Regions from separate parts of the Shewanella halifaxensis HAW-EB4 genome, predicted to be linked through region 2. Evidence: predicted binding sites of a transcription regulator. Region 2 holds the regulator's gene; the other holds the start of a gene.

Region 1 (4,354 bases), 2.6 Mb from region 2:
GCAGTATCTTTGCTGGCGCAGTCGGCGGCGCTCCTGCCGCTGTTTATATCGAGTCTGCAGCGGGTACCGCGGCTGGTGGTAAAACTGGCCTAACGGCGACGATTGTCGGTGTGTTATTCCTGCTGATGATGTTTCTTGCACCACTTAGCTACTTAGTACCGGCATACGCAACCGCGCCAGCACTAATGTATGTGGGTCTATTGATGCTAAGCAACGTGACTAAGCTTGATTTTAACGACAAAGTCGATGCTATGGCAGGTCTAACCTGCGCAGTATTTATCATTCTCAGCTGTAATATTGTGACCGGTATTATGCTGGGTTTTGTGACCTTAGTTATTGGCCGACTATGTAGCGGTGAATGGCGTCAAATTAAGCCGGGGGTACTGGCTATCACAGTCGGCTTAGTGGCGTTTTATATGGGTGGTTGGGCGATTTAAGTTCAATTGCCGATAGCCTTACCATAAAAAGCCAGTCATTGATGACTGGCTTTTTTGTCTGCGTTTAATAGCGATTAGCGTTTTATAGACCTGAGAGAGTCTACCTCGTTGTAGGCTTAAGTTTAGGCTCATATAAAGGCGTCGATTGACACGTCTGCGTGTACAGACTAACGAGTAAGGCGGGTTTCTCTGCGTCGTAAAGCGGCTCAAGGCTAGCTGCGTTCGAGGGGGAGTTAGCCATCAAGCCTTACTGGAAGCTATAAGCTGGGAAATTGGATGCAGAGAAGGGCTGTATATTGTCACTTTAGCTTAGACTCAAAGCTGGCTGAGCAAGGAATTATGTTGCAGGCTGGCTAATACAATGAATTAACGAGATAAAAAAAGCCAGTTGGCAATAGCAACTGGCTTAGTTAAAACCGTGAACCTATTTGTCGAGGCGGTTTTAGAAGATTAGGTGCGCAACACCGGCAATAACAGGTAGCGTTACTAATGTTCTTAGGATGAAGATCACGAACAGCTCAAGGAAGTTAACTGGGATCTTACTACCAATCAGTAGTGCGCCCACTTCACTCATATAGATAAGCTGAGTCACTGACAACGTCGCGATGATAAAGCGAGTCATATCTGATTCGATAGAGCTTGCTAGGATTGCCGGGATAAACATATCCGCATAGCCAACCATAATCGTCTTCGATGCCGCAGCCGCTTCTGGTACCTGTAATAGCTCAAGTAGTGGAATGAAAGGCATGCCTAAGTATTCAAAGATTGGCGTGAATTCGGCGATCATCAGCGCGATAGTACCGATACCCATTACTACAGGGATCACGCCAAAAATCATATCAACTACATTCTTCATGCCATCAACAAGGGTGTGCTTAACGCCGCCAGCTTGAGAAGCTTTGCTCAGCGCTTGGTGCAGACCCCATGAGAATGCGCCGTATCCCGCAGGAATGGTTTCATCATCAGCATGGCGAGGTGTATCGTCGACATAGAGATCTTTCTTCCAAGATAGCGGTGGTAGCTTAGGAACTACGATCGCCGCCACAAAACCAGCAAGACAGACGGTTAAGTAGAAAGGAACGAATAGGTGCTCTAGTTGAACCTGAGAAATGACCACTAACGAGAAGGTAATTGATACTGCAGAGAAGGTGGTACCAATAACAGCAGCTTCTCTTTGAGTGTAGAAGCGAGCTTCGTACTGCTTGCTGGTCATTAAAATACCGACACTACCGTCACCTAACCATGACGCCATACAGTCGATAGCGCTACGACCCGGTAGATTAAAGACAGGGCGCATCACTTTGGTCAACATAGTACCTAGAAGCTCAAGTAGACCAAAATTCAGTAGTAATGGTAGCAACATACCTGCAAATAAAAATACTGAGAACAGTACTGGTAGTAGGTCGTTGAGTACCAACGCGCCAGTGCTACCTGAACGAATGGCTTCAGGGCCCACCTCGAAGAAGGTTAGTGCGATAAAAATTGCACCAAGAATACGTACCACTAACCAGATAGGGCTTACGTTAAAGAGGGAGTGTAAAAAACGGTTCTCAACAATAAATTTTGGCTGTAATACTTTTGTAAGTAGCGTAGCTAAAGCGGTGAAGATAACAATCGCAGTTACGATACCGACGAGTACGCCGCTTAAAAGGTTTTGTAGGCCTTTTGAGATGATCGCGATAGGGATCGTCAGTGCATCTTGATAGCTGATTGGCATCATAAACAACAGTAGACCAATCAAAGACGGCACGATGAAGGTGAGTATTGTTTTAATGTTGTGGGTTGGTTTTTCTGACACTTTATTTACACCCTAAATAACGATTTTTTGCTTAATGACAATAAACAGACGTCTATGCATAAACAGATAAATTATTGAATATCCATTCAACTGTTAGTCGGCGAGATAACCGCCGTAAAATATCTCAGTAATACGATTCTATTATGATGTAGTGACATTCACTACTGTCGAATAGTTATTAGCTCAATATGATTATTTATATTGTATCGGAAGTTGACTAAAAAGCACAAAACTTTTTTATGGTTAAATCTTTTTTAAAACAGATGTTTGCAAATGTTTCGTTGGGGTTGATTTATTGTGTTTTATTTTCACTATCCCCTTTATGTTGTGACGGCGGAATGGGCTTTCGAAGCGGATTTAACTAAATGTTTTTCTCAAGTATTTTGTTTTTTCCGCATTGAACTTTAACTCCTTAATAGCGGCTTCAATCAAGTTGACTGCGCATAGAACCTCACTCGACGCTTGGCCTATTTGAGTCATATTTTGATTGATTTCACCGAAAACTAAGGATAGTTGCTCAGCTTCTAAGGCATTTTGTAGTGCTAATTGTTGAATACCTTTTATCGATTGATAGATGGTATCAACCTTTTTTGCGGGTATTTCGGCATTTTCGCTGCATAAAAATGCTTGAAACTTACTGTTATCCATCTGTATTGAGCACTGAGTCAGCATGGTAAACATTTTCTCGCAGATTTAATGACAAAACTGATAGGTATGTTGGATGCTGTATGAGGCTGATATGAGTTGGTCGCTTGGGGTTAATTTTACTTCTTGATTGATTAAGCTTGCTGGTTTTCTTGTCATTATTATTCAGTGTGGCAGTAAAAGCAGCGCAACAGCACTGCAATGCATTAACACAAGGTTGTAGAATGTAATATTAATACAAGCGTTTTAATTTTGAGCGGGTTTTTGTGTATCCTTTTGAACAACAAATTTGTTGACTAGTTTAGGCTGACTTTTTGGGTTTATTATCTTTCTACCCTATGTTTTTTAGATTGTTTTTAGTAAAACGCTTGATATTCTGTTTCTTAGGCTATAAGAATAACAAATGTGTTACATTCCTATGCCAGAAATGTTTGTTAAAACTCTGAGCTAGACCTCGTTACAGTAAGTCAATTCGATATACATTCATAAACGTTAATAAATAGGTTGAATCGGGAACTATGCTCGTTAAGAAATATAATAAAGTTTCAATGTTAGCTTTTAGGTTTGGCATGCTGGGTATTTTCGGACAAGTGCTAGGCCTCGTTCTATCTATCTTGATGTTCGTGCAGTTTGACGGTAAGGGCTTTAATTTTTTTTATAATACGCTAAGTGAGTTAGGTAGCTATGGGCATTCCTATTACGCTGTGATAGTAAATGCTGGGCTGTTCTTTGGTGGTCTCTGTGTGGTGTTATTTTGTTTGCTGAGCCTTCAAGTTGGCGACTCGGCTTGGAGTTATCCATTTCTTATCAACCTGGGACTGGCTTATTTAGCCTTTGCTGCGATGGGACTCTTCCCGATTAACGTCTATCATCTGCATATCATCGCGATGAAATATTTCTTTATCTTTGGCTGTATAAGTCTATTTTCCTACGGCTTGTATCAACTGTTCGTGAAAGAGTCGCAACGGTCAATCTTGACCCTAGTGTGTGCACTGCTGGCCTTTATTTCGATGGCCTCATTTTTGTTACTTCCTTTGCTGGAGTTAGGTTTCACGGATGGGGATCGTGCTTTTTACAATGAGATGTTGGTTGAACCTTCAAGAGCCGAAATATGGTGGCCAGCCATTATTCAATGGATTAGCTTGACCACATTTCTACTTTGGACCTGTTTAGTGATTAAGAGCAGGGCTGTTGGGTATTACTCTGACGAAAAAACTAATTAGTTAGGTGCGCCACTCATTTCCGCTGCCGCTTCAATCACCTTAGGTTTCAGCTGTTCAATGAGTGATGGCTGTATTGCTTGTGACCACTATCATTACACTAATACTTTAAAGATCTATTTGATGTGTTTTTCTATGGTTTTTAAGGGATATACCGGTTGCCTTAAACACAATAAGCGCCCGTGAGCGCTTATTGTTTTAAGCGATTATCTACTTGCCAAAGTGAAGAACGGTACGAATACTCTTACCTTCGT
Region 2 (4,354 bases):
CAGATGCTAACGGAGTTGGCGAAGTGATTGAACGACGTTTTCTCGGCAATATCTGTCAATATCAAGTTAAAGTCGCTGAAAACATCTTAGATATTCATAGTCCTCAGCTGGATTTAATTGTAGGACAGCGTGTGGCGATCGCGTGTCAGAGTCATAGCTTAGTGTTGTTCTAGTTGGATATAGGCTCCATGAGCCGTTTGGCACGTCAGCTAACGCTTAACAGGCGTTAGGGGGAAGTGTTAGACCACTTTTCATCCTGCTTAAATAGCAGCTAAGAGTAAGAATTTAAAATTGATTTTAGTTATTGTGCGTTAGTTAATTTTATTAATAACTAAAGTTGTACATAATGTTGCCGAAAATTAATTAAGATAAGGGTTACTTATAATAATGGATAGTCAGGTTATGCCTCGTGAACAGCTTGGAGTATGTGCAGAAGGAAACTTGCACAGTGTCTATTTAATGTTTAATGCTAATGATAGTGTTGAGTCTGATATGCGCCCTTGTGTGGCTAATGTCGCTCAATATGTTTATGAATTAGCTGATCAATATTCTGATAGTGCATTTAATGGTTTTGTTGCTATTGGTGCTAATTATTGGGACACACTATACCCGATTGCTAGACCGGAACAGCTAAAACCTTTCCCTGCAATGAATAGAGATACTCGAGATGCACCCGCTATCGAATATGATCTATTTGTGCATGTCCGTTGTGACCGTTTTGATATTTTACATTTAGTCGCCAATGAAGTTTGTCAGATGTTTGAAGGCTTAGTTGAACTTGTTGATGAAGAGCGTGGCTTTAGGTTCTTAGACTCACGAGATCTCACGGGTTTTGTTGATGGCACTGAAAACCCGAAAGGACGCAGCAGGCAGGACGTTGCACTTATTGGCGAGGAAGATAGCCGATTTAAAGGTGGTAGTTATATTCATGTGCAAAAGTATGCACATAACTTAAGCAAGTGGAACCGCCTACCCGTTAAGAAGCAAGAAGATATTGTTGGTCGTACTAAAGCTGACAATATTGAGTATGCATCGGCTGACAAACCGCTAACGAGTCACATCAAGCGTGTGAACTTGAAAGATAGCGAAGGTAACTCGATGGAGATCTTACGACAAAGCATGCCTTACGGCTCCGCTAAAGAGCAAGGTTTGATGTTTATCTCTACTTGCCGCAACTCGGTTAATTTCGAAAAGATGCTTGAGAGTATGGTGCATGGTGATGGCGAGGGTAACCATGATCACTTGATGCATTTCACTCAGGCATTAACTGGCTCTTCATTCTTTGCGCCATCGTTAGATTTTATGATTTCGTCTAACTAATTAAGACTTTTTAGCCAATAAAAAACGCACTGTATGGTGCGTTTTTTTATTGGGTGTATGAAAGCGAATTATTCATTATCAACTTCATCTTTATCCCAGTAGTTAGTGGGACGTCTGGCATAAACTTCGTTGACTGATTTTACCAGTACCTTGTTATTTTCTGGGTACACAACGACATCATGTATGTCTCGGTTTCCGACGACAAGAAAAACAAACTCTTGCTCACTATGATTGACAAGATTATGAGAAATCCCCGTGTCAGCGTTGAAACAGATATATTCTCCCTGACTAAAGGGATGAGGCTCACCATCGATGTATAACGTCGCTTCGCCATGCATCGCGTAGATATGTTCTTCTTCTTTGGTATGGTAATGGGCAACAGCAGAGGACTTACCTGGTGCTAAGCGTTCCATGGTGACGCCGATTTTTTGTCCACCGGCAGTGTCACCAATATGCTTTTGCTCGCTGGCATATTGATCTTCATGCTGCCAAGATTCCCAGCATATATCATTGATATTTATTATTTTACTTTTATTCATCATTTACCCTCGACTAACAATACTGTCATTTGGGATTATAACGATTATTGGTCAAGAGAGAAGACGCTATTCAATATATTGTATAAAACAGAGTGTTTTATACAACGAGCGTTAAGGTAAGTGATTGAGATTAAGTGCATAGACGGAAAGGGCAAGTGATGTCGCCTATGCGGTTATTATACCAATTGGTATTAATAGAGATAAAAAATGCTGTAGCCCTGAGGGTACAGCATTTAATAAGCTAGTCACTTTAAGAGGCACTGCTTAGTCTGCGTAATTAAATAGTGACTTAACTGTCTCTAATGTGTCTTCAATATTATGAATACTAGACGGACAGATGAAAATCGTATCATCACCAGCAATCGTTCCTAAAATACCTTCAGGCTTACCGATTGAGTCGAGCAGGCGAGCGATTAATTGCGCCGCACCCGGGCTGGTTCTGACGACAATCATAGCTTGGTTATGGTCAACATCCAGCACTAGATTTTTAAGTGGACTTCCTGCTGTAGGAACACCGAGCTCCGCAGGAAGACAATAAACCATCTCTTGCTTGGCATTACGGGTTCTTACCGCGCCAAACTTACTTAGCATACGAGAAACTTTAGATTGGTTAATATTGCTAAAGCCTTCAGCTTGAAGGGCGGTAACTATTTCACTTTGAGAGCCAAATCGCTCCTCTTTTAAAATAGATTTGAACGTCTTAACTAAATCATCTGGGCTTTTAGTTGCTTGCATATATTATTATTCTTTATTCAAAAAAATCTGCACTATCATGATTATTTTCGCCATTTTTGTCAATTAGTATTCGTTTTTGTGAATAAAAATTCATTGATAATCTTAATTTAACTTGATGGATTAACTTAAGTTGGAATGAATGCTCTAATTAACGTTATGCTGATTTACCTTGAAAACGACTCTGTAACCATGATGCTCTCTCGATTTGTTTATCTGCTTCTTTATATTAGCGTTCTAGATTATATTGAGCACGACTAAGGGATAATTGAATTTTTTTTGTGAATCCAGTACTGTTGCCACATTGGAAAGATGGATCTGAATCACAAAAATCCAAGAATTGATGGAGATGATTATGAAAGTTGCTGTACTTGGTGCTGCTGGTGGTATTGGCCAGGCGCTCGCCCTACTGTTAAAAACTCAATTACCTGCGGGTTCAAAATTGTCGCTTTATGATATCGCTCCAGTTATACCTGGTGTTGCGGTTGACTTAAGCCACATCCCAACGGCGGTTGAAGTTAAAGGTTTCGCTGGTGAAGACCCTACGGCAGCACTAGAAGGTGCTGATGTTGTGCTTATCTCTGCCGGTGTTGCACGTAAGCCTGGGATGGATCGTTCCGATCTGTTTAACATCAACGCAGGTATCGTGCGTAACTTGGTTGAAAAGTGCGCTGCGACTTGCCCTAAGGCATTAATAGGTATTATTACCAACCCGGTAAACACAACGGTTGCGATTGCAGCTGAAGTGCTTAAAAAGGCGGGTGTTTATGATAAAAATCGCCTGTTTGGTGTGACGACACTCGATGTTATCCGTTCAGAAACCTTCGTTGCTGAAGCAAAAGACCTAAATGTTGCTGACGTTAAAGTTCCTGTCATCGGCGGTCATAGTGGTGTGACGATTCTACCTCTACTTTCACAGGTTGAAGGCGTAAGCTTTACTGATGCAGAAATTGCAGCACTGACGACTCGTATCCAGAATGCGGGGACTGAGGTGGTTGAGGCTAAAGCCGGTGGTGGTAGTGCAACATTATCTATGGGTCAAGCTGCATGTCGCTTTGGTCTATCACTTGTTCGTGGTCTTCAGGGTGAAGCAAATGTTGTTGAGTGTGCCTATGTTGATGGTGGCAGTGAGCATACTGAGTTCTTCGCACAACCTGTTGTACTCGGCAAGAACGGCATTGAACAGGTACTTGCTTATGGCGAGGTAAGTGCATTTGAAGCTAATGCTCGTGACGCTATGCTAGACACTCTAAAGGCTGATATTCAGCTAGGTATCGAATTCGTTAAGTAATCGATGCAAGGGCCTTTGTGGGTCAAAATAAAAAAGGAGCCTTAGGCTCCTTTTTTATTTTCAACATTTATCTCGTCACTGCTCTTAGCTTACAGGTGGCAATAGCTGATTAGTTACTACGTTGAGTGGCTAGTTTTGCTAAAGAGATTAATGCGGTCTTATAATCAGACTCAGGAATGATAGCCAGTGCTGCAATGGCCTTTTCTGACTCTTCGATAGCGCGCTGCTCGGTGTACTTGAGTGCACCACAGTTATTAAGTGCGGCGAGGATAACTTCGATATGCTCAGTACCGTCACCTTTCTCGATAGCCTCACGGATAAGCGCCTTTTCAGTGTCGTTACCGTTTGCCATCGCAAAAATTAGCGGCAGCGTTGGCTTACCTTCAGCTAAGTCGTCACCGATGTTCTTACCTAGCTCTTCTGTATCGGCAGTGTAATCGAGAAGGTCATCAGTTAACTGGAATGCGGTACC

Evidence for each region. The regulator ArgR, encoded in region 2, controls arginine synthesis, uptake and breakdown. The targets are predictions, from matches to a motif close to ANTGAATANNTATTCANT.
Region 1: the regulator ArgR is predicted to act here: its motif matches at 2,309-2,326, upstream of SHAL_RS16070 (YjiH family protein).

Annotation. Positions count from the first base shown of each region.
Region 1 covers NC_010334.1:3,795,303-3,799,656, reverse strand. Annotated here, with positions in the region: gene SHAL_RS16075 (NCS2 family permease) at 1-437, shown strand, start outside; gene SHAL_RS16070 (YjiH family protein) at 880-2,235, opposite strand; gene SHAL_RS16065 (methyl-accepting chemotaxis protein) at 2,593-2,916, opposite strand; gene SHAL_RS16060 (DUF998 domain-containing protein) at 3,429-4,103, shown strand; gene SHAL_RS16055 (S-(hydroxymethyl)glutathione dehydrogenase/class III alcohol dehydrogenase) at 4,311-4,354, opposite strand, start outside.
Region 2 covers NC_010334.1:1,120,767-1,125,120, forward strand. Annotated here, with positions in the region: gene SHAL_RS04585 (ABC transporter ATP-binding protein) at 1-173, shown strand, start outside; gene SHAL_RS04590 (Dyp-type peroxidase) at 388-1,320, shown strand; gene SHAL_RS04595 (cupin domain-containing protein) at 1,389-1,862, opposite strand; gene argR (transcriptional regulator ArgR) at 2,124-2,594, opposite strand; gene mdh (malate dehydrogenase) at 2,947-3,882, shown strand; gene ispB (octaprenyl diphosphate synthase) at 3,992-4,354, opposite strand, start outside.